4 regions of the Streptomyces sp. CA-179760 genome follow, and region 4 is predicted to be linked to each of the others. Evidence: riboswitches for the same ligand, from Rfam matches in the RefSeq annotation. Region 4 holds a riboswitch; each other region holds the start of a gene.
The links. Region 4 has a riboswitch for cobalamin ahead of cobN (cobaltochelatase subunit CobN). Riboswitches for the same ligand answer to the same signal wherever they lie in the genome.
Positions count from the first base shown of each region.

Region 1 (4,088 bases), 1.8 Mb from region 4:
GCACATGTCGTGGCCCACACCGGCCGCCGATCTCGACCTGCAGCGGTTGCTGGTGCACCCTCCCCCCCGTCAGGGGCCGGGGAGGGAGGCGGGTCCTCCCTCCCCGGCCCTGCCGGGGCCTGGTCTCAGGATGCCGGGAGCTCCTCACGGACGGTGCGGGCGGCGGCGACCAGGTTCTCCAGGGAGGCCCGGGTCTCGGGCCAGCCGCGGGTCTTCAGACCGCAGTCCGGGTTGACCCACAGTCGCTCGGCCGGGATGGCCTTCAGCCCGGTGCGCAGCAGTGCGGCGGCCTCCTCGGTGCTCGGCACCCGCGGTGAGTGGATGTCGTAGACACCCGGGCCGGCCTCGCGCGGATAGCCGTGGGCTGCCAGCTCACGGGCTACCTGCATGTGGGAGCGTGCGGCCTCCAGGCTGATGACGTCGGCGTCGAGGTCGTCGATGGCCTGGACGATGTCGCCGAACTCGGCGTAGCACATGTGCGTGTGGATCTGCGTGTCCGGACGCACACCGGCGGTCGTGACCCGGAAGGCCTCCGTCGCCCATGCCAGATAGCCCGCGCGGTCGGCGGCCCGCAGGGGCAGCGTCTCGCGCAGGGCGGGCTCGTCGACCTGGATGACCGACGTCCCGGCCGCCTCCAGATCGGCCACCTCGTGGCGCAGGGCGAGGGCGACCTGGCGGGCGGTGTCGCCGAGGGGCTGGTCGTCGCGGACGAAGGACCAGGCGAGCATGGTGACCGGGCCGGTGAGCATGCCCTTGACCGGGCGGTGCGTGAGGGACTGGGCGTAGGTCGTCCAGCGGACAGTCATCGGCTCGGGGCGGGAGATGTCGCCGGCCAGGATCGGCGGGCGGACGTAGCGGGTGCCGTAGGACTGGACCCAGCCGTGCTGGGTGGCGAGGTAGCCGGTGAGCTGTTCGGCGAAGTACTGGACCATGTCGTTGCGTTCGGGCTCACCGTGCACCAGGACGTCCAGGCCGCTCTTCTCCTGGAAGGAGATCACTTCCTGGATCTCGGCCTTGATGCGCTCTTCGTAGCCGTCGGTGTCGATACGGCCCGCTCGCAGGTCGGCTCGGGCGGTGCGCAGCTCGCCGGTCTGCGGGAAGGAGCCGATCGTGGTGGTCGGCAGCAGCGGCAGTCCGAGGTGGGCGCGCTGGGCCGTGGCGCGTTCGGCGTACGGCTGGGAGCGGCGGGCGTCGGCCTCGGTGACGGCGGCGGCCCGGGCCCGTACGCCGGGGTCGTGCGTGATCGGCGAGCCGGCGCGGGAAGCGAGGTCGGCCCGGTTCGCGGCGAGTTCGGCGGTGATCGCGTCGGTGCCCTCGGCGATGCCGCGAGCGAGGGTGACGACCTCGGCGGTCTTCTGCCGGGCGAAGGCGAGCCAGCGCAGGAGCTGCGGCTCGATGTCCCGCTCCGCACCGGTGTCGAGTGGCACGTGGAGCAGAGAGCAGGAGGCCGAGACGTCGACTCGGTCGGCCAGGCCGAGCAGGGTGCCGAGGGTGGCCAGTGAGGCCGACAGTTCGTTGATCCAAATGTTGCGGCCGTTGACGACACCGGCGACCAGCCGCTTCCCCGGCAGCCCGCCGACGGAGGCGAGGGAGTCCAGGTTGGCGGCGGCGGCCTCGGTGAAGTCCAGGGCCAGTCCTTCGACGGGGGCCTTCGCCAGCACCGGCAGGGCGTCGCCGAGCCGGTCGAAGTACGAGGCGACCAGCAGCTTCGGCCGGTCGGTGAGGGCGCCGAGGTCCCGGTAGGCGCGCTCGGCGGCGTTCAGCTCGGCCGGGGTCCGGTCCTGGACCAGGGCGGGCTCGTCGAGCTGGACCCACTCGGCGCCGGCCGCGCGCAGGTCGGCGAGGACCTCGGCGTACACGGGCAGCAGCCGGTCCAGCAGGGTGAGCGGCTCGAAGTCGGCGGGCACGCCCGGGGCGGGCTTGGCGAGCAGGAGGTAGGTGACCGGGCCGACGAGCACGGGCCGGGCGGTCAGGCCCAGGGCGAGGGCCTCCTTCAGCTCAGCGATCTGCTTGGTGGAGTCGGCGGTGAACACCGTGTCCGGGCCGAGTTCGGGCACCAGGTAGTGGTAGTTGGTGTCGAACCACTTGGTCATCTCCAGCGGCGCGATGTCCTGGGTGCCGCGGGCCATGGCGAAGTAGCCGTCCAGCGCGTCGGCGGCGACGGCGTCGCGGTGGCGGTCGGGGGTCGCGCCGACCATGACGGTGGTGTCGAGGACGTGGTCGTAGTACGAGAAGTCACCCGTGGGGACCTCGTCGATGCCGGCGTCGGCGAGCTGCCGCCAGTTCGAGGCGCGCAGGCCGGCGGCGGTGGACCGGAGGGCGTCGGCGGTGACGCGGCCCTTCCAGTAGCCCTCGATGGCCTTCTTGAGTTCCCGGTTCTGTCCCTGGCGGGGGTAGCCGTACACGGTGGCCCGTGCTGCCGCGGCTGCGGGCTTGCTGGTCACGGAGATCTCCTTCGCGAGATGAATCCCTGGGATCCCGGAGACGGGACGAGAACGCGAAGGGTGACGGAACCGGGCGGAAACGACTCTCGCGCGGCACGGCGCGGTCTTCCGCCTGGTATGTACGCCGACCCGCCCTCGAGGTCACCGGAATATCCGTGTGCGAATGGTTCGCGCACGGGCAACGGGCAGGTCTTCGGACTCGCGGGCACATCCTCCGGTCTCCCGGCGGACACCTACTGGCCGTCGCTTCCCAGACCCGGTATCTCGGTCCCAGTGCGTATGACGGCGGTCGTTCCCGCTCACCGCTGCGGGGCAGTCCCGGATTCCCACCGGGTTCCCTCTTACGACGCTCCCGCCTGGCGGACGGGGCGAACCAGCTGCACCGGACAGCCTACGGGGTGGATACGTCTGAGGTCAGTGGTGCGTCCAGCATCCGGAAGGTGGTCCGGGACACCAAGGCCCGGAAACGCCACAGGGCGGGAAGCGGCAGTCGCGCTCCCCGCCCTTTCCCCTGTGACGCCGCCCGGGACCCTCACCCCGGTGGCGCTGCGGGACCCTCGGCCCGCGTCGTACCAGGCCCTCAGTCCTGGTCGTAGGTGTGGAACCCGCGGCCGGTCTTCCGGCCGAGAAGTCCAGCCTCCACCATGCGCCGGAGCAGCGGCGGCGGCGCGTACAGCGGTTCGCGGAACTCGACGTACAGGGACTCCGCGATCGAGGCGACGGTGTCGAGTCCGATCAGGTCGGCGAGCCTCAACGGGCCCATGGGGTGGGCACAGCCGAGCTCCATACCCGTGTCGATGTCGGCGGCGCCGGCGAAGCCCGACTCGGCCATCCGGATCGCGGACAACAGGTAGGGGATGAGCAGGGCGTTGACGACGAAGCCTGCCCGGTCCTGGGAGCGGATGACGGTCTTGCCGAGTGTGCGGGTCGCGAAGCCCTCGACGGCTGCGGTCGTCGTGCCGGACGTGTGCAGGGAGGTCACGACCTCCACCAGCGGCAGCACGGGCACGGGGTTGAAGAAGTGCAGGCCCACGACCCGGTCGGCCCTGCTGGTCGCCATACCGAGGCGCATGACGGGGAGGGAGGAGGTGTTGGTCGCCAGGACGGCGGCGGGGTCCTCGACGATCTTGTCGAGCGCGGCGAAGACCTCGGTCTTGGCGTCGGGGTTCTCGACGACGGCCTCGACGACGAGCTGCCGGTCGGCCAGAGCTTCCAGGCTGCCGGTGAAGACGAGCCGGGCGAGGGCGTCACCGGCGGCTCCCGGCGTCAGCTTGCCCCGTCGTACCGCCCCGTCGAGTGATGCCGCGACCCGGTCCCGGGCGGCGCGGGCGGCGACCGTGTCGGCCTCGCACACCACGGTGTCGAGGCCGGCCCGCGCGCACACCTCCGCGATGCCCGCGCCCATCTGGCCGCCACCGACCACCCCCACGCGTACGATGCTGTCGCTCATGCCCTGGTCTCCGTCCGCTGAACGAGGTGGCGCGTGTACGCCCCCGGGGTGAAGAACAGCGGCAACTCGCCGGTCAGCGCGGTCCGTTCGAAGAGGGCGCGGATCTCGTCGACGGGAGCCCAGGGGTACTCGGCGCCGAGTGCGGCGATCTCGTCGTCGAGGAGGCGCTGGACCGATTCCCGGTCGATGACCCG
Region 1 is NZ_JBNJLZ010000001.1:7,386,042-7,390,129, forward strand. Features, by position in the region: gene metE (5-methyltetrahydropteroyltriglutamate--homocysteine S-methyltransferase) at 126-2,444, opposite strand; cobalamin riboswitch at 2,612-2,837, opposite strand; gene ACQEV8_RS33680 (3-hydroxybutyryl-CoA dehydrogenase) at 3,025-3,894, opposite strand; partial or broken gene aceB (malate synthase A) at 3,891-4,088, opposite strand, start outside.
Region 1: another riboswitch for cobalamin. It lies ahead of metE (5-methyltetrahydropteroyltriglutamate--homocysteine S-methyltransferase); the one in region 4 lies ahead of cobN (cobaltochelatase subunit CobN).

Region 2 (4,088 bases), 6.3 Mb from region 4:
AAGCCTGGTCACGCCGACGTACCTGCCACATCGCGGCCGCTCCCAGGACCGCCACCACGCCGATGCCCGCCAGCAGGCCCAGGGACGGGCCGTCGTCGTCGGACGTGTTCTTCTTCGCCGCCGGTGTCGACTGCCGGGAGTTCGCCACCTGCTCGCCGCAGCCCGTCTTCGGATACCCCGCGATCGCGCACAACAGGGCGTTGGTGTCGTAGCGCAGGGGCTTGGCGACCGTCGCGAGGGCCTCCGCCGTGGTCGCGTCGGGGGAGACCCGGGCGCAGACCGTCCGGGCGGGGGGCGGGGTCTCGCCCTGGGGGGCGTCCGCCTTGGCGCCGGGGTCGATGACGAGCGCCACGCGCTTCTTGCCGTCCTGCGCGGGCGTCTTCGCGCAGACGGTCTTGAAGTCGGCCGCGCCGCGCGGCCGGGCCGCCTCGGAGGAGTCCTCGCTCACCGCGAAGCGGAACCCCTGGACGTCGCCGTCCGAGGGGCGGGCCAGGGACGGGCCCTGGGTGGCGTAGACCCAGCGGTCGCCGTCGCGGTCCCAGAACGACCAGTACCGGTAGCCGGCGGCCTGGGCCGCGCCCGCCCCCGCGCCCGCGCCCGCTCCCACGCTCAGCAGGAGCGTGGCCAGGAGGAGGAGAACGGCACGGCGGATCACGACTGCTGCCTCTTCTTGCGGCCGGTGAAGAGGAAGCCGATGCCGATACCGGCGACGAGGCAGACCCCGACGTACCACCAGACGCCGAAGAAGCCCGACTCCGAGTCGTTCTTCGTGTCGGTCGCCGAGGGCTGTTCGGGGGCCTGCGGGGCCGGGCCCGTCGCGTTCAGCTGCTTCACCAGGTCCGTGCCGCCGAAGTCGCGCGGGTTCGCGCCCGTCGCGTGCGCGGCGAAGATCAGCTGGGCGTAGGCGGCGGGACCGTTCTGGGCGGCCCAGGTCGTGGAGTTCTTCTCCAGCCAGCCCAGGGACTTCTCGGCCTGCGCGGTCTCGCCCTGCGCGGCGAGCGCCACGACCGCGTCGGCGGTGTTGCCGTGGTCGGGCTGGGGGGCCGAGCCGGCGAGGGCGGAGGTGAGGTGGTTGTCGTCCTCGGCGAGGGTCTGGGTGAGGTACGCGGCACCGTTGGCTGCGGCCTGCCGCGGCGTGGAGGGATCCGTGCACGTGGCGTCGGACTTCTTGCCCGCCTCCACCACCATGCCCTTGCCGAGGGCGCCGAGGGCACCGGCCGCCGTGGCGTCCGCGTTGGCGGTCAGCTCGCCCTTCTTGTCCGGCTGGAACGCGAAGGCGCCGTCGTCGTCCCCGCCGCAGGGGAGGGCGAGCTTCAGCAGGGCGTCGTAGGGCGACTTTCCGCCCTTCTCGACCTGGTCCGGCTTCTCACCGGCGGCGGCGAGCGCGCCGATGACGACGGACGTCGAGTTGGTGTCGCTGGCGCCGCCGGGCGCGTAGCCCCAGCCACCGTCCTCGTTCTGTACGGACTTCAGCCAGTCGACGGCCTTGCCGGTGACGGCGTCGTGCCCGCCGAGCGCGGCGAGGGCCTGGACGGCCGCGGCCGTCTGGTTGCTGTCCACCATGGTCTTGGCGTCGCACGCCGCGGCCGGATCGGCACGGTACGGGGCGAACCCGCCGTCCGCGCACTGCTGCCGGACCAGCCACTCCACGGACTTCGCCGCCGGCTTCTCACCCACCGTGTCCTGGGCCAGCAGGGCGAGCGACTGGCGCCAGACGCCGTCGAACTTGGGGTCCTTGCCCCCGTACAGGGCGGAGGGGAACGCCTGGGACGGAGTCGGTGACGGTGCGGCGGCGGCCGGCGTGGCGGTGCCGATCACGGTGGCGGCGGCCAGGACGGCGGCGGCCCTGCGGCGGACGTTCATGATCGGCGGGTGCCTCTCCCTGTGAGGGAGCCGGGCAGCACGGGACACCCCCGGCGGCTCGGCTCCGTATACCTCGACGGTGCCGTGCACCGGCGGGCGCCGGGCACGTGAGCCGGTCACGATCCGTACGGGCGATCCGGCTCCCGCCTGGCAGGGCGGTTACGGTTGCGGGTCAGCGCCGGAATTGCACCGGCTTCTCCCTGTACGGGTGATGACGACCCGCCTACTGTACCCGCACCTACGAAAACGCCCGAGGGTAGCTTCGCCCCCCCATGCCGACCGCACCACCGGGGAGACTTCTCGGTGCGGCGGCCTGCCCCGCTGGCCTCTGGATGAACTCGGCCATGCTCCAGACCACCCCGGCTCGGCTGTCGGTGTCCTCCACCAGGACCTGCTCCCGGGCGAACTGCTCCACCACGCCGAGGAGTTGATCCTGTCCGTGAGGCAAAACGGTTAACGTGAAGCTCCACGACCACACGCAGGAGCGTCCATGACTGATCAGGCGGGGAACTCCGAGCAGGAGCCGCTCTCCAAGATCGACACCTCGGTTCCGCAATCGGCGCGGATCTGGAACTACTGGCTGGGCGGGAAGGACAACTACGAAGTCGACCGGGTGGCCGGTGACGCGTTCCGTGAGATCTTCCCCGGGATCGAGACCGGGGCCCGCGCCGCCCGCTACTTCCTCGCCCGCGCCGTACGCCATCTCGCCGCCGAAGAGGGCATCCGCCAGTTCCTGGACATCGGCACCGGGCTGCCCAACGTGGACAACACCCACCAGATCGCCCAGCGGGTGGCCCCGGAGAGCCGGATCGTCTACGTCGACAACGACCCGCTGGTGCTGGCCCACGCCCGCGCCCTGCTCACCAGCACACCGGAAGGCGTCACCAACTACGTCGACGCCGACCTGCGCAAGCCGAGCACGATCGTCCGGGAAGCCGGTAAGACGCTGGACTTCGACCAGCCCGTCGCGCTCATGCTGATGGGCATCCTCGGCCACATCGAGGACCACGACGAGGCACGTACGATCGTGTCGGAGCTGGTGGACGCCCTGCCGCCCGGCAGCTACCTCGTCCAGTACGACAGCACCGACACCAGCGAGGACTACCTCAGGGCCATCGGTCAGTACAACGACGGCGGCTCGATCCCGTACATCCTGCGCAGCCCCGAGCAGATCGCCCGCTACTTCGACGGCCTGGAGCTGCTGGAGCCGGGCGTCACGTCCTGCTCGCGCTGGCGTCCCGACGCCGAGGCCCTGGGCCTGCCGGCGGAGGTGCACCAGTACGGCGGTGTCGCCCTCAAGCGCTGAACCGCCCGCCGACCCCGGCTGAACCCGGGGGTCTTACTCAGGTCTCCTGAAATATGCGGTGCAGGATGGTCGGAGTCTCGTCAGGTGACTCGGCTTCGACCACCAGCCGGTTCATGGCGTCCCAGTAGCGCTCGATGTCGGCCGGCCGGTCGGGATAGAGCGCGGTGGTGAGCTGCTCCAGGTAGACCACGTCGGGCAACTGGCCGCCGGGCAGCCGCAGAATGGTGACCGGACCGCCCTCCGCGGCATGACCTCCGGAGACGAACGGCAGGATCTGGACGGTGACCTGCGGAAGCCGGCAGACCTCGATGAGATGCCTGAGCTGGGCGCGCATCACCTCCGGCCCGCCCACCGGGCGCCGCAGCGCCGCCTCGTCGATCACGGCCCAGAGCCGGGCCGCGCCGGGCTGCCGGTGCAGGATCCGCTGCCGGGTCATCCGCAAGGCCACCCGGCGGTCGGTCTCCCGCGCGTCGGCGGCAGGGTGGACGAGCCGGACGGCGGCACGCGCGTAGTCGGAGGTCTGGAGCAGCTCGGGAACGCGCTGTATCTGATAGCAGCGGATGACGCTCGCCGCCTGCTCGGCACCGAGGTAGCTCTGCGTCCAGGAGGGCACCACATCGCTGTAGTACTGCCACCAGGCGTGGGTGTTGGCCTGTTCGGCCAGCGCCAGCAGCGTGGCGCGTTCGGCCTCGTCCGTGACGCCGTAGTACGTGAGCAGGTCGGCGACGTCCCGCAGTTTGAACCCGTGGCGGCCCGCCTCCATGCGGCTGATCTTGGAGGGAGAGGCACGGATGACGTCACCCGCCTCCGCCCTGCCGATGCCCCGCGCCTCCCGCAGCCTGCGCAGCCGGGCGCCCAGCGCCAGCCGAGGCACCATGGGCCCGGCCGATCTGCCGTCCAGGACTCCGCTGAAGGGCGA
Region 2 is NZ_JBNJLZ010000001.1:2,880,000-2,884,087, reverse strand. Features, by position in the region: gene ACQEV8_RS12895 (SCO2322 family protein) at 1-655, opposite strand, end outside; gene ACQEV8_RS12900 (energy-coupling factor transporter transmembrane component T) at 1-12, opposite strand, end outside; gene ACQEV8_RS12890 (prenyltransferase/squalene oxidase repeat-containing protein) at 652-1,863, opposite strand; cobalamin riboswitch at 1,977-2,114, opposite strand; gene ACQEV8_RS12885 (SAM-dependent methyltransferase) at 2,354-3,169, shown strand; gene ACQEV8_RS12880 (helix-turn-helix domain-containing protein) at 3,207-4,088, opposite strand, start outside.
Region 2: another riboswitch for cobalamin. It lies ahead of ACQEV8_RS12890 (prenyltransferase/squalene oxidase repeat-containing protein); the one in region 4 lies ahead of cobN (cobaltochelatase subunit CobN).

Region 3 (4,088 bases), 1.8 Mb from region 4:
CTGGACTTGCCGCTGCCGTTGGGCCCCACGAGCCCGATGGTCTCGCCCGGGCGGGCGGTCAGGGAGACGTCGCGCACCAGGTGGCGGGCTCCGGCGGTGAGCGTGACGCCGTCGACGCTCAGTTCGGTCGCGGTCATGCCACTCCTCGGTCGGTGCCGCGCCGGGCGTCCCGGCGCATCAGCCACAGGAAGAACGGCCCGCCGCACAGGGCCGTGAGTACGCCGACGGGTATCTCCATCGGCGCGGCGATCGTCCGTGCGGCGATGTCGGCCCAGAGGAGGAAGACCGCTCCGCCGAGCGCCGCCGTCGGCAGGACCCGGCGGTGGTCGCCGCCGACGAACAGCCGCACGATGTGGGGCATCATCAGGCCGACGAAGCCGATCGGTCCGGCCGCCGCGACCAGCACGCCCGTGACGAGGGAGAGCAGGACGAACAGCCGGGCGCGGAAGCGGGCCACGTCCAGCCCCATCGTGGTGGCCGCCTCCTCGCCGGCCAGCAGCAGGTTCAGATCGCGGGCCTGCACCATGAGGACGCCGACACCGAGAAGCAGGGCCGTGCTCGGCAGCCACAGCGTGCCCCAGTTGACCCCGCCGAGGCCGCCGAGGGTCCAGGCGAGGACCGCGCGGGTCTCGTTGCCCCGGTCGGTGGTGAGCAACAGCAGATCGAGGACCGCGGTGAGCATCGCGGCGATCGCCACCCCGGAGAGCACGAGACGCGATGAGGTGATGCGTCCGCCGGTGCGGGCCGTGGCGTACACGAGCAGGAGCGCGCCCAGGGCGCCCACGAAGGCGGCCACCGACAGGGAGACGGGACCGAAGAGGGTGACCCCGAACACGATGACGGAGACCGCGCCGAGGGACGCCCCCGAGGAGACGCCGAGCAGGTACGGTTCCGCGAGCGGATTGCGCACCAGGGCCTGTAGGGCGGTGCCGATCACCGCGAGGCCGGCGCCGGTGACCGCACCGAGCAGCACCCGCGGCGCCCGCACGTCCACCACGATGGTCTCCCGGGCCCGGGACCAGTCCGGCTGCTGCCAGTCGGCACCCAGCGCGTGCGTCACGATGCCCCACACCTGGCCGGGTGGCACCTGGACGGAGCCGATCGCAAGTCCCGCCGTGATGGAGGCGCCGAGCAGGGCGGTGAGTACGACCAGCGTGACGGCCAGCCGTGTACGGCCCGCTCCTGGCTCGGTGGTCTTCCGCCGTTGAACCGTCCCCTCGGCGGACGTGCCGGTGGCGGTCTGGGTCACCGGAAGCTCTCGGGGTGCAGTCCGCGGGACAGGTCGTCGACCGCGTAGGCCGAGCGGATTCCCACCAGGGTGGCGGTCAGCGGCAGAACGACGAACCGCTTGTTCCTGACGGCGGGTACGTCGGCGAGCGCGGGCTGGGAGAGCAGGAACTTCTTCTTCTGTTCGACACTTCCGGCGCCCGCGTAGTCGTAGATGGCGATGACTTCCGGTCTGCGCTCGACGACCTGCTCCCAGGAGACATCGCCGAAGACGTCGTCGAGGTCGGCGAAGATGTTCTCGCCGCCGGCCAGCCGGATCAGTTCGGTGCCCAGGCTCTTGCCGCCCGCGGTGAAGGCGGTCTTGTCGCCGCTGTCGTACACGAAGACGGGCACCTCGGGCTCGCCTTCGACCTTGCCGGCGGCCTTGCCGACGTGGTCCTCGAGATCGGCGACCAGCTTGTCGGCCCGGTCCGAGACACCGAAGATCTTGCCGATGGTGCGGACCTCGTCGTAGGTGTCCTTCATCGTCACCTTCTTCTTGCCGCAGTACTCACGGTTGAGGTAAGTGTCGATGCCCGCGTCGGCGAAGGCTGTGCGGGAGCGGCCCTCCTTCTCGGCGAAGGCGCTGCCGTAGCCGCCGTAGACGAGTTCGGGTTCGGCGTCCAGGACCTTCTCGAACGACGGTTCCTTCTCCGCCAGTTCGGGGATCGCCTCGTAGTCCTTCTTCAGCTCGGGCAGGACGGCGGAGTCGGGGAAGGCCGTGCCGACCATGCGGTCCTTCAGACCGAGGGCGAGCATGAGTTCCGCCGGGTGCTGGTGGATGGTGACCACGCGTGACGGCGGCTTGTCGTACGTCGTCTTCACGCCGCAGTTGTCGATGGTGACCGGGAAACCCGCGGGCACGGCTGCGGTGGCCTTCGTGTCTCCGGCGCTCTCGTCGGTCGCACCGCAGCCGGTGGTCAGCAGCACCGACGACAGGGCCACGGCAGCGGCCGTGGCACGAAGGAACCCGCGCGTGCGGGCAGGGGTGAACAGTTGGGACACGTGAAGCCTCCTGGAGTCCGCGCTCCTCGGATCGGGCCCGCGACGGACCAGTGTCCTGACTCCCGGATCGACGCTTCCTCCGCCTTCCCGCGCGGTGCGCAGTGGCGTGTCGGAGGGGCGCTCCCCGGTCACAGTGGCGGGACCGTGCCGGATTCGCACCGGCTTCCTGTCTCCCGTCGCGGCGATGACCAGGTGATCCTACGATTCCCCGAGTCGACGGCAAAGGGCGCGCGGACCCCGGCCGCACGCCCCGCGCCTCCCTCACGCTTCGCGGACGGCCCGGAGGACGAGTCGCTCGGCATTCTCGTCGTAAGGGCGCCCATCGAATCCGCCGAAGACCTGCACGCGGCCGAACCCCGCCTCCTCGGCCATCCGCCGCAGCTCCACGGCGCTGTACACGAACCACGTCAACGTGGCCCGCGTCACCCGCTCGCCCCGGACCAGCACCCACTCGCTGCACAGCCGCGCCCACTCGTCCAGCACGGTGTCGGTCTGCACCATCACGTCGTCGCCCCGTCGCACCACCTTGGGCGGGGTGACCCTGCGGGCCAGGAGCTCCTTCCCCGCGAGGTCCAGGAGGAGCGTTCCGCCGGGAGCCAGGCAGGTGTACATGGTGCGCAGCACGCGCGCGTTGTCGGCGGGGTCCTCGAAGTACCCGAACGAGGTGAACATGTTGAGGACGACATCGAACCCGCCCGCTGCCTCGTACTCGCGTGCGTCGGCCCGCACGTACGTCACCTCGACACCGGCGTCGGCCGACCGCTTGCGTGCCCGGTCCAGCATGGCCGGGCTCAGGTCCACTCCGGTCACGCGGTGACCGCGGCGGGCGAGCGGCACGGTGAACACCCCGGGCCCGCAGCACAGGTCCAGCACGCGTGATCCCTCGGGGAAGGCCAGCAGGTGAGAGGTGTCCAGCAGTTCCTCGGCCTGCTCATGGCGCTGTTCGGAGAAGAGGAAGTCGTGGAACTCGGTCCAGAAGTCATCGTCCTGGAATCCGCCCGTCCGTGTCATCGCGCGTCAGTGCTCCTTCATGGTCGCCGTCGGGGACAGGGCGCCGCGCCGTGCGACGGCGCAGCGTGAGCAGCAGAGGGGGAAGCAGCAAGCACTGGGCGGCTGCCAGCAGCCAGAACCAGCCGGTGTGTCCCGCCCGTTCGCCGAAGTCGTACAACTGCCCGCCCAGCACGCCGCTCGCGCAGGCCCCCAGGCCCGCGGCCATCCGCTGTTGACCGAAAACAACGGCGTCGGAGCGGGGGCTGCGGCGCAGTGCCTCCAGGTCGTTCTTCAGGAACAGCACGATGTCGCCCAGGGTGATCAGTGCCCCGCCCGCCAGCAGCGCCGCCCGGGTACCGGCCGCCAGCACGGCCATGCCCGCCGCCAGGCCCACGAACCCGACCGCGAGGGCGAGGGCGTACGGCATGCGCCGGATCAGACCGGACGCGAGCGGCTGTACGACGATGACCAGCGTGAAGCAGAGCAGCAGCACCACGCTGTAGAACGCGCTGGAGGCGCGCTCCACGGCGTACACCGCCAGGAAGTGCTGGAAGTGGAAGTAGAGGTAGAAGGCCAGCGCGTTGGCGGCGAACGGCAGGAGTGCCATCCCGGCCAGGAGACCCGAGGGGGCCGTTTCGCGCGAATCGGTACGTTCCCCGTCTGTTGTGGGCAGCCGCGCGTGTCCCGCACTGACCGCGAGGAACAGGGCCGTTACCGCCGCGAACAACCAGCCGGGCGACGAAAGAACGAACGGCCCGGCGATCAGTGGGCCGACGGCCATCCCCGCGTTGAGTGCCGCGTTGCCCGCCGACAGGAACGCCGGGCGG
Region 3 is NZ_JBNJLZ010000001.1:7,375,881-7,379,968, forward strand. Features, by position in the region: gene ACQEV8_RS33625 (ABC transporter ATP-binding protein) at 1-137, opposite strand, end outside; gene ACQEV8_RS33630 (FecCD family ABC transporter permease) at 134-1,249, opposite strand; gene ACQEV8_RS33635 (ABC transporter substrate-binding protein) at 1,246-2,271, opposite strand; cobalamin riboswitch at 2,300-2,477, opposite strand; gene ACQEV8_RS33640 (class I SAM-dependent methyltransferase) at 2,533-3,282, opposite strand; gene ACQEV8_RS33645 (MDR family MFS transporter) at 3,251-4,088, opposite strand, start outside.
Region 3: another riboswitch for cobalamin. It lies ahead of ACQEV8_RS33635 (ABC transporter substrate-binding protein); the one in region 4 lies ahead of cobN (cobaltochelatase subunit CobN).

Region 4 (4,088 bases):
CCGGCGGGCAGCCGCTTGCGCGTCACGCCGCTGGCCACCATCTGCACGTCGGTGAAGATGGGCGCGCCGGAGCGCAGGGCCTCGCGGGCACGGGCCACGACGCCCGGGGAGTAGGCCAGGTCCCGTACGAGGTCGACCATCCCGCAGGCGTGGATCATCCGGACCGTGACCTGGCTGACGTCGGCGGGAAGGGCCGCGAGGTCCGCCTCCGCGCGGATGGTGGCGAAGGACTGGCGGTAGATGGCCGGGCCGTCCTTCTCGTAGTCGTACGTGGTCACGGTGTTCTTCTCGCTGCCTTCGGTCGTCGTGGTCGTCATAGGGGTCATGAGGTGATCGCCGCCAGGGCGGTGGCGAGTCGGGCGGGGACGTCCATCGAGGCGGTTCGGGGTTCCTGACCGCTCACGGCGGTGGAGAGCAGATAGCCGCCGCCCGGAGCGGAGACCACGTCGACGCGGTCGCCCCGGGGGTGTCCGCAGCGGCGTTCGCACCCCGACCAGTACAAGGGGAGGCCGCTCGGCCCGATCGCGTCGAGAGCCTCGGCCGCGTCGGTCCGTACGTCGGCCCGCGACTTGGCGCATCCGGGACTGCCGATGCAGGCACCGACCCGGAGCCAGGGGGAGCCGGGGTCGGTGACCAGGCCGGTGGCGGCGAGGCGGGTGAGGGACTGGTCCGGGTCTGTCCTCTGTGTGGGAAGAACCACACCGCGCCACGGAGTGAGACGCAGTTCACCGTCGGCGACGTGCGTCAGTTCCCGCCACTGGTGCGCCGACAGCCGTCCCAGAGGAACATGCACGGAGAGGCCGGCGCCGAGGACTCCCGGGGGCGGACCTGGCGTCCGGCCGGTCTCCCGGTCCCGCCGCTCGTGATCGATGCGGTCGGCCCGCAGCCGCAGGCCGACCGCATCGAGCAACTCATCGCCGGAAAGGGGTAGTTCGTCCACGCGCCAGCCGCGTGCACCGCTCGTCCGCGCCGCCTCCAGGAAGGTCTCCGCGGCCGCCAGAGCGGCCCGGGCCGCTTCCTCGGCGCCGACGTGCAGCGCTTCCCCGGCCGCTCCGAGCGCGAGTTCCGCGCCGCCGCCCACCGTCGCCCGTACCGTCACGTCGGCACCGAGTCCGGCCACGTCCCCGCGTCCGTCGTCGAGCGCGAACAGGAAACGCCCCGACAGGGCTTGTGCCGCCTCGCTCGCGCACAGCGCCGCGTCGAGGGCCGTCAGCCAGGGGCGTACGTCCAGCACGCCCTGCCCGTCGAGACCGGACAGGGGCGAGGCCACGATGTTGCGTACCCGCTCGTGCCCGCGCGAGGGCAGCAGCCCGGCCGCGTCCAGCAACTCGGCCAGCTCCCCGGCGCTTCCGTCCGGCAGACCGCGCAGTTGCGCGTTGCCGCGCGAGGTCAGATGCAGGTCTCCGTCGCCCAGCCGTTCGGCCACGTCCACGAGCGTCTCCGCCTGCGCAACGGTCAGCACACCACCGGGAATCCGGACGCGAGCGAGCGCTCCGTCGTCCGCCGCGTGCAGCCGCAGCGTCCCCGGACAGGCGTCATCGCGGTCTGGTGGGACCGCTGTGGCCTGGGGCGATGAGCGCGGGGCAGCCGTGGACATGGCGGCGAGCATACCTACCATCACACCTGGTGTATGCCGTGCCCTCTTCCCCTGGCACTTACTATGATCGCGGCGGATCATCCGGTCCGCCATCGCCACGACGGCGACAGGGGAGGAAGCCGGTGCGAGTCCGGCGCGGTCCCGCCACTGTGAGTCCGGCCCATGCGGCCGGGCGAGTCAGGAACTCCCTTCCCCGAAAGCTCGGCCTCGCCCGAGCAGGGGAGACCCCATTTCGAACCACCCGGGGCGCGGACACCCCGAGGAAGGCCGACGCCGCATGCTGCATTCATCCGGGCGCATCCTGCTCCTGTCGACGTCCGACACCGATCTGCTGAGCGCCCGCGCGGCCGCGGGTCCGGTGTCCTACCGCTTCGCCAACCCCTCCCGTCTCGCCCTCGACGACCTCCCCGGCCTTCTCGACGGTGTCGACCTGGTCGTCGTACGCCTCCTCGGCGGCATCCGGGCCTGGCAGGACGGCCTCGACCTGCTCCAGGCCGACGGCCGCCCGGTGGTCGTGCTCACCGGGGAACAGGCTCCGGACGCCCAGCTGATGGAAGCCTCCACCGTCCCCGTCGGCATCGCCGCCGAGGCACACGCCTACCTCGCCCACGGCGGCCCGGCCAACCTGGAGCAGCTGGCCCGCTTCCTCTCCGACACGGTCCTGCTGACCGGCCACGGCTTCGAGGCACCGGCGGCGGCACCCAGCTGGGGACCGCTGGAGCGCACGCCCCGCGACGGCGCCGACGGTCCGGTCGTCGCCGTGCTCTACTACCGGGCCCACCACATGAGCGGCAACACCGCCTTCGTCGCCGCCCTGTGCGACGCCATCGAGGACGGGGGCGGCCGGGCCCTGCCCCTGTACGTCGCCTCCCTGCGCGCCCCCGAGCCCGAGCTGATCGAGGAGCTCCGCTCCGCCGACGTGATCATCACCACGGTCCTCGCCGCCGGCGGCACCAAGCCCGCCCAGGCGTCGGCCGGCGGCGACGACGAGTCCTGGGACGCCGGCGCGCTCACCAAGCTGGACGTCCCGATCCTCCAGGCCCTGTGCCTCACGGGTTCGCGTGCCGCCTGGGAGGAGAACGACGAGGGTGTCTCCCCGCTCGACGCGGCCAGCCAGATCGCCGTCCCCGAGTTCGACGGCCGCCTCATCACCGTCCCGTTCTCCTTCAAGGAGATCGACGAGGACGGCCTCCCGGCCTACATCGCCGACCCCGAGCGCGCGGCCCGCGTCGCCGGAATCGCCGTGCGCCACGCCCGGCTCCGCCACATCCGGCCCGCCGACAAGCGCCTCGCGCTGGTCCTCTCCGCCTACCCGACCAAGCACTCCCGCATCGGCAACGCGGTCGGCCTCGACACCCCCGCCAGCGCGGTGGCCCTGCTGCGGCGACTGCGCGAGGAGGGCTACGACTTCGGCACGGACGCCGAGGTGCCGGGCCTGGCCTCCGGCGACGGCGACGAGCTGATCCGCGCGCTGATCGAGGCGGGCGGCCACGACCAGGACTGGCTCACCGAGGAGCAGCTGACCCGCAACCCGGTCCGAATCCCGGCGGCCGACTACCGCCGCTGGTACGCCACACTCCCCGGGGAACTGCGCTCGGCGGTGGAGGAGCACTGGGGTCCGGCGCCGGGAGAGATGTTCGTCGACCGCAGCCGCAACCCGGAGGGCGACATCGTCCTCGCGGCCCTCCGCTTCGGCAACCTGCTGATCCTGATCCAGCCCCCGCGCGGCTTCGGCGAGAACCCCATCGCCATCTACCACGACCCGGACCTCCCGCCGTCCCACCACTACCTGGCCGCCTACCGCTGGATCGCCGCCCGTGCCGAGGACGGCGGCTTCGGCGCCGACGCGATGATCCACCTCGGCAAGCACGGCAACCTGGAGTGGCTGCCCGGCAAGAACGCCGGCCTGTCCGCCGCCTGCGGCCCCGACGCCGCCCTCGGCGACCTGCCCCTGATCTACCCGTTCCTGGTCAACGACCCGGGCGAGGGCACCCAGGCCAAGCGCCGCGTCCACGCCACCCTCGTCGACCACCTCGTCCCGCCCATGGCCCGCGCCGACTCCTACGGCGACATCGCGCGCCTGGAGCAACTCCTCGACGAGTACGCCCAGATCTCCTCCATGGACCCCGCCAAGCTGCCGGCGATCCGCGCCCAGATCTGGACCCTCATCCAGGCCGCCAAGCTCGACCACGACCTCGGCATGGACGACCGCCCCGACGACGACGGCTTCGACGACTTCCTGCTCCACGTCGACGGCTGGCTCTGCGAGGTCAAGGACGCCCAGATCCGCGACGGACTGCATGTCCTCGGCAACCCGCCCAAGGGTGGCGACCACGTCAACCTCGTCCTCGCCGTCCTCCGCGCCCGCCAGATCTGGGGCGGCACCACGGCCCTGCCCGGCCTGCGCGAGGCGCTGGGCCTCGACGAGTCCGCCGCCACCCGCACGACCGCCGACGCGGCGGAGGAGAAGGCCCGCGCCCTGGTCCAGGCG
Region 4 is NZ_JBNJLZ010000001.1:9,183,474-9,187,561, forward strand. Features, by position in the region: gene ACQEV8_RS41555 (precorrin-8X methylmutase) at 1-317, opposite strand, end outside; gene cobG (precorrin-3B synthase) at 323-1,609, opposite strand; cobalamin riboswitch at 1,654-1,804, shown strand; gene cobN (cobaltochelatase subunit CobN) at 1,875-4,088, shown strand, end outside.